3 regions of the Geobacillus sp. GHH01 genome follow, and region 3 is predicted to be linked to each of the others. Evidence: a T-box and tRNA genes for the amino acid it is inferred to sense, from the RefSeq annotation. Region 3 holds a T-box; the other regions hold tRNA genes.
The links. A T-box is a leader RNA that pairs with one kind of tRNA and senses whether it is charged. The one in region 3 lies ahead of ileS (isoleucine--tRNA ligase), so its partner is inferred to be a tRNA-Ile.

Region 1 (3,274 bases), 1.0 Mb from region 3:
CATGGGTAGATCACCTGGTTTCGGGTCGACGACGACGTACTCACACGCCCTGTTCAGACTCGCTTTCGCTGCGGCTCCGCCTCTTCGGCTTAACCTCGCACGCCATCGTCACTCGCCGGTTCATTCTACAAAAGGCACGCCATCACGCATGAACGCGCTCTGACTACTTGTAGGCACACGGTTTCAGGTTCTCTTTCACTCCCCTCCCGGGGTGCTTTTCACCTTTCCCTCACGGTACTGGTGCACTATCGGTCACTAGGGAGTATTTAGCCTTGGGAGATGGTCCTCCCTGCTTCCGACGGGATTCCTCGTGTCCCGCCGTACTCAGGATCCGCTCGGGAGGGAACGAAGTTTCGACTACAGGGCTCTCACCTTCTCTGGCCGGCCGTTCCAGACCGGTTCGTCTACCCCGTCCCTTTCTCACTCCCATCGTGAGCGGTCCTACAACCCCAAGAGGACTCGCCTCTTGGTTTGGGCTGTTCCCGTTTCGCTCGCCGCTACTCAGGGAATCGCGGTTGCTTTCTTCTCCTCCGGGTACTAAGATGTTTCAGTTCCCCGGGTGTGCCCTCCATGCCCTATGGATTCAGGCATGGATACTGCCCCATTACGGACAGTGGGTTCCCCCATTCGGACATCTCCGGATCAACGCTTGCTTACAGCTCCCCGAAGCGTTTCGGCGTTTGCCCCGTCCTTCATCGGCTCCTAGTGCCAAGGCATCCACCGTGCGCCCTTTCTAGCTTAACCTATTGCGCTCTCGGCTTCTTCCTTTGCTTTATCGGTTATCTAGTTTTCAAGGAACGAAGCTGCTGCCTTGAGTCTGCTTCTTTGCAGCTTTGCGCCGAGGAATCCATCTTCCTTGAACCTGCTGGAAGACGAAGGCGCAAAGTAGCTCCTTTGAATTCGCTTCTTCGCTGGTTTGCGTCGAGAAATTCAGCTTCTCCGAATCCGCTTGTAGACGCAGACGCAAAGCAACTACGTTGAAACCTCTTACCTTGATATGGTGGAGCCTATCGGGATCGAACCGATGACCTCCTGCTTGCAAAGCAGGCGCTCTCCCAGCTGAGCTAAGGCCCCATCCAATGGGCCTAAGTGGACTTGAACCACCGACCTCACGCTTATCAGGCGTGCGCTCTGACCAGCTGAGCTATAGGCCCATATACACATTGCAAGGAACGGTCAGTTCCCTCAAAACGAAACAAGGCTGCTGCCTTGAGTCAGCTTCTTTGCGGCCTTGCGCCGAGGAATCCAGCTCCGCTGAATCACTCGCAGACGCAGGCGCAAAACAACCGAGAGAATAACCAATTCCCTCAAAACCAAACAAAACAGCAAGCGTCATTATAATCAAACTGATAGGTTTTGTCAAGAAATTCTGTCTAGCTCCGGCGCCTGGTTCTCTTCTGCCAAATAACCTTCCCCCTCGGGGGTGCAAGCACCCCTGCGGGTGAAGAACATTTGGCTTCGAGAGCCGATCTCGGCGCCTCCGCTTTTCGTAATGTCTAGCTCCGGCCGCCATCGGCTCGCGACGCTTCGGTCCTGCTGCGGCGGGCTAAGCCCGCTCGCAGGCCCTCCAGCGCACCTCGCCGATAGGCGGGCGGCCTCCGCTTTTCTCCTTAGAAAGGAGGTGATCCAGCCGCACCTTCCGGTACGGCTACCTTGTTACGACTTCACCCCAATCACTTGCCCCACCTTCGGCGGCTGGCTCCCTTGCGGGTTGCCTCACCGACTTCGGGTGTTGCAAGCTCTCGTGGTGTGACGGGCGGTGTGTACAAGGCCCGGGAACGTATTCACCGCGGCATGCTGATCCGCGATTACTAGCGATTCCGGCTTCATGCAGGCGAGTTGCAGCCTGCAATCCGAACTGAGAGCGGCTTTTTGGGATTCGCTCCCCCTCGCGGGTTCGCAGCCCTTTGTACCGCCCATTGTAGCACGTGTGTAGCCCAGGTCATAAGGGGCATGATGATTTGACGTCATCCCCACCTTCCTCCGACTTGTCGCCGGCAGTCCCTCTAGAGTGCCCAACTGAATGCTGGCAACTAGAGGCGAGGGTTGCGCTCGTTGCGGGACTTAACCCAACATCTCACGACACGAGCTGACGACAACCATGCACCACCTGTCACCCTGTCCCCCCGAAGGGGGAACGCCCAATCTCTTGGGTTGTCAGGGGATGTCAAGACCTGGTAAGGTTCTTCGCGTTGCTTCGAATTAAACCACATGCTCCACCGCTTGTGCGGGCCCCCGTCAATTCCTTTGAGTTTCAGCCTTGCGGCCGTACTCCCCAGGCGGAGTGCTTATCGCGTTAGCTGCAGCACTAAAGGGTGTGACCCCTCTAACACTTAGCACTCATCGTTTACGGCGTGGACTACCAGGGTATCTAATCCTGTTTGCTCCCCACGCTTTCGCGCCTCAGCGTCAGTTGCAGGCCAGAGAGCCGCCTTCGCCACTGGTGTTCCTCCACATCTCTACGCATTTCACCGCTACACGTGGAATTCCGCTCTCCTCTCCTGCACTCAAGTCCCCCAGTTTCCAATGACCCTCCACGGTTGAGCCGTGGGCTTTCACATCAGACTTAAGGGACCGCCTGCGCGCGCTTTACGCCCAATAATTCCGGACAACGCTCGCCCCCTACGTATTACCGCGGCTGCTGGCACGTAGTTAGCCGGGGCTTTCTCGTGAGGTACCGTCACCGCGCCGCCCTCTTCGAACGGCGCCCCTTCGTCCCTCACAACAGAGCTTTACGACCCGAAGGCCTTCTTCGCTCACGCGGCGTCGCTCCGTCAGGCTTTCGCCCATTGCGGAAGATTCCCTACTGCTGCCTCCCGTAGGAGTCTGGGCCGTGTCTCAGTCCCAGTGTGGCCGGTCACCCTCTCAGGCCGGCTACGCATCGTCGCCTTGGTGAGCCGTTACCTCACCAACTAGCTAATGCGCCGCGGGCCCATCCGCAAGTGACAGCCAAAGGCCGCCTTTCAACCAAAGACCATGCGGTCTTCGGTGTTATCCGGTATTAGCTCCGGTTTCCCGGAGTTATCCCGGTCTTGCGGGCAGGTTGCCCACGTGTTACTCACCCGTCCGCCGCTGACCAAACCAGAGCAAGCTCCGATTTGGTCCGCTCGACTTGCATGTATTAGGCACGCCGCCAGCGTTCGTCCTGAGCCAGGATCAAACTCTCCAAAAGAAAGTTGATTGGCTTTTGCTTTGGCCAAAGCGGCCTCCGCTTTTCGAATTGTCTAGCTTCGGCCGCTATCGGCTTGCGACGCTTCGTGTCCCGCTGCGGCGG
Region 2 (3,274 bases), 1.0 Mb from region 3:
TCGGGTCGTAAAGCTCTGTTGTGAGGGACGAAGGAGCGCCGTTCGAAGAGGGCGGCGCGGTGACGGTACCTCACGAGAAAGCCCCGGCTAACTACGTGCCAGCAGCCGCGGTAATACGTAGGGGGCGAGCGTTGTCCGGAATTATTGGGCGTAAAGCGCGCGCAGGCGGTCTCTTAAGTCTGATGTGAAAGCCCACGGCTCAACCGTGGAGGGTCATTGGAAACTGGGGGACTTGAGTGCAGGAGAGGAGAGCGGAATTCCACGTGTAGCGGTGAAATGCGTAGAGATGTGGAGGAACACCAGTGGCGAAGGCGGCTCTCTGGCCTGCAACTGACGCTGAGGCGCGAAAGCGTGGGGAGCAAACAGGATTAGATACCCTGGTAGTCCACGCCGTAAACGATGAGTGCTAAGTGTTAGAGGGGTCACACCCTTTAGTGCTGCAGCTAACGCGATAAGCACTCCGCCTGGGGAGTACGGCCGCAAGGCTGAAACTCAAAGGAATTGACGGGGGCCCGCACAAGCGGTGGAGCATGTGGTTTAATTCGAAGCAACGCGAAGAACCTTACCAGGTCTTGACATCCCCTGACAACCCAAGAGATTGGGCGTTCCCCCTTCGGGGGGACAGGGTGACAGGTGGTGCATGGTTGTCGTCAGCTCGTGTCGTGAGATGTTGGGTTAAGTCCCGCAACGAGCGCAACCCTCGCCTCTAGTTGCCAGCATTCAGTTGGGCACTCTAGAGGGACTGCCGGCGACAAGTCGGAGGAAGGTGGGGATGACGTCAAATCATCATGCCCCTTATGACCTGGGCTACACACGTGCTACAATGGGCGGTACAAAGGGCTGCGAACCCGCGAGGGGGAGCGAATCCCAAAAAGCCGCTCTCAGTTCGGATTGCAGGCTGCAACTCGCCTGCATGAAGCCGGAATCGCTAGTAATCGCGGATCAGCATGCCGCGGTGAATACGTTCCCGGGCCTTGTACACACCGCCCGTCACACCACGAGAGCTTGCAACACCCGAAGTCGGTGAGGCAACCCGCAAGGGAGCCAGCCGCCGAAGGTGGGGCAAGTGATTGGGGTGAAGTCGTAACAAGGTAGCCGTACCGGAAGGTGCGGCTGGATCACCTCCTTTCTAAGGAGAAAAGCGGAGGCCGCCCGCCTATCGGCGAGGTGCGCTGGAGGGCCTGCGAGCGGGCTTAGCCCGCCGCAGCAGGACCGAAGCGTCGCGAGCCGATGGCGGCCGGAGCTAGACATTACGAAAAGCGGAGGCGCCGAGATCGGCTCTCGAAGCCAAATGTTCTTCACCCGCAGGGGTGCTTGCACCCCCGAGGGGGAAGGTTATTTGGCAGAAGAGAACCAGGCGCCGGAGCTAGACAGAATTTCTTGACAAAACCTATCAGTTTGATTATAATGACGCTTGCTGTTTTGTTTAGTTTTGAGGGAACTTATTGTTCCTTGCAATGTGTATATGGGCCTATAGCTCAGCTGGTCAGAGCGCACGCCTGATAAGCGTGAGGTCGGTGGTTCAAGTCCACTTAGGCCCATTGGATGGGGCCTTAGCTCAGCTGGGAGAGCGCCTGCTTTGCAAGCAGGAGGTCATCGGTTCGATCCCGATAGGCTCCACCATATCAAGGTAAGAGGTTTCAACGTAGTTGCTTTGTATCTGTGCCTGCGTCTGCTAGCGGGTTCAGGGAAGCAAGATTCCTCGGCACAAAGCCGCAAGGAAGTTTGTTCAAAGAAGTCGCTTTGCGTCTACAAGTGAATTCAGAGAAGCTGGATTCCTCGACGCAAACCAGCGAAGAAGCGAATTCAAAGGAGCTACTTTGCGCCTTCGTCTTCCAGCAGGTTCAAGGAAGATGGATTCCTCGGCGCAAAGCTGCAAAGAAGCAGACTCAAGGCAGCAGCTTCGTTCCTTGAAAACTAGATAACCGATAAAGCAAAGGAAGAAGCCGAGAGCGCAATAGGTTAAGCTAGAAAGGGCGCACGGTGGATGCCTTGGCACTAGGAGCCGATGAAGGACGGGGCAAACGCCGAAACGCTTCGGGGAGCTGTAAGCAAGCGTTGATCCGGAGATGTCCGAATGGGGGAACCCACTGTCCGTAATGGGGCAGTATCCATGCCTGAATCCATAGGGCATGGAGGGCACACCCGGGGAACTGAAACATCTTAGTACCCGGAGGAGAAGAAAGCAACCGCGATTCCCTGAGTAGCGGCGAGCGAAACGGGAACAGCCCAAACCAAGAGGCATGTCCTCTTGGGGTTGTAGGACCGCTCACGATGGGAGTGAGAAAGGAACGGGGTAGACGAACCGGTCTGGAACGGCCGGCCAGAGAAGGTGAGAGCCCTGTAGTCGAAACTTCGTTCCCTCCCGAGCGGATCCTGAGTACGGCGGGACACGAGGAATCCCGTCGGAAGCAGGGAGGACCATCTCCCAAGGCTAAATACTCCCTAGTGACCGATAGTGCACCAGTACCGTGAGGGAAAGGTGAAAAGCACCCCGGGAGGGGAGTGAAAGAGAACCTGAAACCGTGTGCCTACAAGTAGTCAGAGCCCGTTGATGGGTGATGGCGTGCCTTTTGTAGAATGAACCGGCGAGTGACGATGGCGTGCGAGGTTAAGCCGGAGAGGCGGAGCCGCAGCGAAAGCGAGTCTGAACAGGGCGTGTGAGTACGTCGTCGTCGACCCGAAACCAGGTGATCTACCCATGTCCAGGGTGAAGGCCGGGTAACACCGGCTGGAGGCCCGAACCCACGCACGTTGAAAAGTGCGGGGATGAGGTGTGGGTAGGGGTGAAATGCCAATCGAACTTGGAGATAGCTGGTTCTCCCCGAAATAGCTTTAGGGCTAGCCTCGGGTTTAGGAGTCTTGGAGGTAGAGCACTGATTGGGCTAGGGGCCCAAACCGGGTTACCGAACCCAGTCAAACTCCGAATGCCAATGACTTATGCCCGGGAGTCAGACTGCGAGTGATAAGATCCGTGGTCGAGAGGGGAACAGCCCAGACCGCCAGCTAAGGCCCCGAAGTGCACGTTCAGTGGAAAAGGATGTGGAGTTGCAAAGACAACCAGGATGTTGGCTTAGAAGCAGCCACCATTTAAAGAGTGCGTAATAGCTCACTGGTCGAGTGACTCTGCGCCGAAAATGTACCGGGGCTAAACGTGCCGCCGAAGCTGCGGGATGACCGTTGGTCATCGGTAGGGGAGCGTTCTAAGGGCAGAGAAGCCAGACCGGAAGGACTGGTGGAGCGCTTAGAAGTGAGAATGCCGGTATGAGTAGCG
Region 3 (3,274 bases):
ATCGGCACGGCGTTTTGGTTCGGATCGAAATCGAACAAGTTGCCGAGCATAAACCGGAACGTGTTGCGGATTTTCCGGTACACTTCCGACACTTGTTTTAAAATATGGTCGGAGATGCGCACGTCCGCTTGGTAGTCAACCGAAGCGACCCAAAGGCGCAAAATGTCGGCGCCAAACTGTTCCATCACTTTCGCCGGCACGACGACGTTGCCGAGCGACTTGCTCATTTTCCGCCCTTCGCCGTCCAAGACAAAGCCGTGGCTCAACACGCCTTTATACGGCGCTTTGCCGGTGACGGCAACGGCGGTGGACAGCGATGAGTTGAACCAGCCGCGGTATTGGTCGGAGCCTTCCAAGTACAAATCAGCCGGACGCACGAGATCGTCGCGTTCGACCAACACGGCTTGGTGCGACGAACCGGAGTCAAACCAGACATCCATAATGTCCGTTTCTTTCGTAAAGATGCCGTTCGGGCTCGACGGATGGGTGAATCCTTCCGGCAGCAAGTCTTTCGCCTCGCGTTCAAACCAGACGTTCGACCCGTATTGGCGGAACAGGTTCGACACATGCTCAATCGTCTCATCGGTGATGATCGGTTCACCGTTTTCGCCGTAAAAGACCGGAATCGGCACCCCCCAGGCGCGTTGGCGGGAAATGCACCAGTCGCCGCGGTCGCGCACCATGTTGTGGATGCGGATTTCCCCCCACTCCGGAATCCATTTCGTTTCCTTAATCGCTTGAAGCAGCTCGTTGCGGATTTTATCGATCGATGCAAACCATTGCGTTGTCGCCCGGAAAATCGTCGGCTGCTTTGTCCGCCAGTCGTGCGGATACGAGTGGGTGATAAACCCAAGCTTCAACAAAGCGCCGACTTCCTCAAGCTTCTGTGTAATCGCCTTGTTGGCGTCTTCGTAAAACATCCCGGCAAATCCCGGCGCTTCCTCGGTCATGTAGCCGCGTTCATCAACCGGACAAAGGACCGGAAGCCCATATTTTTGCCCAACGAGAAAGTCGTCTTCCCCGTGGCCCGGCGCCGTATGGACGCAGCCCGTGCCGGCGTCGGTCGTGACGTGTTCGCCGCACACAACAAGCGAGTCGCGCTCATAAAACGGATGTCTCGCCACGACGTATTCAAGCTCTTTTCCTTTGACCGTTTTGACGACCGACCATGCGTCCCAACCGATTTCTTTCGCCACCGATTCCGCCAAGGCGGCGGCGACGACATACCGTTTTCCGCTGACATCGACAACATGGTAATCCAAATCCGGATGAACCGCGATCGCCAAGTTCGCCGGAATCGTCCACGGCGTCGTCGTCCAAATGACGATTCGCTCATCGCCCTCAAGCACGCCTTTGCCGTTTTTCACCGGGAAGGCGACATAAATCGACGGCGAACGCTTGTCTTTATATTCGATTTCCGCTTCGGCGAGCGCCGATTCGCTTGACGGGGACCAATAGACCGGCTTCAACCCTTTGTAGATGAGCCCTTTTTTCGCCATTTCGCCAAACACTTTAATTTGCTGGGCTTCGTACTCCGGTTTGAGCGTAATGTATGGGTTGTCCCAGTCGCCGCGCACGCCGAGCCGCTTGAATTGCCGGCGCTGGTTGTCGATTTGTTCATACGCATATTGCTCGCACCGCTTGCGGAACTCGGCGACGCTCATCGATTTGCGGTCAACTCCTTGCTTGGCAAGGGCCGTTTCGATCGGCAAGCCGTGCGTATCCCAGCCCGGCACGTATGGGGCGCAATAGCCGCTCATCGATTTGTAGCGGACGATGATGTCTTTTAAAATTTTGTTCAGCGCATGGCCCATATGAATATCCCCGTTGGCATACGGCGGGCCGTCATGCAGCACGAACAACGGACGCCCTTTCGTCCGCTCTTGCACTTTCCGGTAAATGTCCATTTCCTCCCATTTTTTTTGCATTTCCGGCTCCCGCTTCGGCAAGTTGCCGCGCATCGGGAAGTCGGTCTTCGGCATGAGCAGCGTTTCTTTGTAATCCATCCTTGCTCCTCCTTCGAACGATAGATTCCAAATAAAAAACCGTTCTCCCCCCGGCAAGGGACGAGAACGGTCTCGCGGTACCACCCTTCTTGGCCATGCAAACGACGCACAGCCCACTTTTCATTCGTAACGGGAATGACGCGCCATGGCCTACTTGATGTTCGGCATGGAACTCCAGGGTGATGTTCACTCTTGCGCCGATGCCAGGCTTCCACCATCCCCGGCTCGCTGCGACCGGTCGTACAAGAGCTACTGTCCCTTTCATCGTCGATGGCTATTTCGCTATTCATCCTGAAAAAAGCCAACCGCCTCCCACGGCGGCTGATGCGGCGATTTTTGCCAATTATTATAACCGAAACGTCTTCGGTTCGTCAAGGCTGTGACAGCAGTTCTCTCGCCCCTTCTTCCAAATCCGGCGCCTCATACTCCATCAACTCGTCCCAATCGCGGCTGTTGATCATATCAAGCTGGGCCTCGACAAGCATGCGGAAACGGGCGCGGAACACTTTCGACTGCCGCTTCAGCTCCTCGATCTCGAGGGCGATTTTCCGCGATTTCGCCAATGCATCGCTGATGATGCGCTCGGCGTTTTTTTCCGCCTCTTTAATGATCAGCTTCGCCTCTTTTTGCGCATTCCGCTTCACTTCTTCCGCTGCTTCTTGAGCAACAAGAATCGACTTGTTGAGCGTCTCCTCAATGTTCGCAAAGTAGTTCAGCTTTTCCGTCAGTTCGGCCACTTTCTCTTCCAGCTGCTTTTTTTCACGGATGAGCATTTCATAGTCTTTAATGACTTGATCGAGGAACTCGTTCACTTCGTCTTCATCGTACCCGCGAAACCCGCGGCTGAATTCCTTGTTGTGAATATCCAATGGCGTCAACGGCACAACGGCCACCTCCGTCTCCATCATTCCTTTTCTTCACTTTCATTCGACACGGTTTGCCGATTTCCTGCCGTCATTTGCTTATTTTTGTCGGCCGATCTGAACGAGCCAGCGCTCTTTTTTCGTCGGCCCTTCCACCGAAAACAGCTTGCAGCGGCCAAAACCGCGCGCCGACAGGACATCGCCCGGTCCGCAGAGGAAATCCGGCTTGTCCACCACCTTCCAGTTCACTTTGACGAGCCCGCTTTCAACAAGCGCACGCGCTTTCTCGCGCGCAAGGCGAAACGCCTGAGCGAGCACAGCATCGAGCCTTAGAGAAGACACCGTGACCGTTCCTTCCTCCCACGTTTCGGCAAGCGGCATGGCAGCCGACAGCGGCAGCGGCTC

Region 1: it has a tRNA-Ile gene. The T-box ahead of ileS (isoleucine--tRNA ligase) is inferred to sense a tRNA for this amino acid. The anticodon was not compared.
Region 2: it has a tRNA-Ile gene. The T-box ahead of ileS (isoleucine--tRNA ligase) is inferred to sense a tRNA for this amino acid. The anticodon was not compared.

Annotation. Positions count from the first base shown of each region.
Region 1 is NC_020210.1:29,641-32,914, reverse strand. It holds rRNA gene GHH_RS00155 (23S ribosomal RNA) at 1-744, opposite strand, end outside; tRNA gene GHH_RS00150 (tRNA-Ala) at 999-1,074, opposite strand; tRNA gene GHH_RS00145 (tRNA-Ile) at 1,081-1,154, opposite strand; rRNA gene GHH_RS00140 (16S ribosomal RNA) at 1,615-3,172, opposite strand.
Region 2 is NC_020210.1:10,978-14,251, forward strand. It holds rRNA gene GHH_RS00040 (16S ribosomal RNA) at 1-1,129, shown strand, start outside; tRNA gene GHH_RS00045 (tRNA-Ile) at 1,468-1,541, shown strand; tRNA gene GHH_RS00050 (tRNA-Ala) at 1,548-1,623, shown strand; rRNA gene GHH_RS00060 (23S ribosomal RNA) at 1,961-3,274, shown strand, end outside.
Region 3 is NC_020210.1:1,041,809-1,045,082, reverse strand. It holds gene ileS (isoleucine--tRNA ligase) at 1-2,006, opposite strand, end outside; T-box leader at 2,060-2,280, opposite strand; gene GHH_RS05300 (DivIVA domain-containing protein) at 2,378-2,890, opposite strand; gene GHH_RS05295 (RNA-binding protein) at 2,969-3,274, opposite strand, start outside.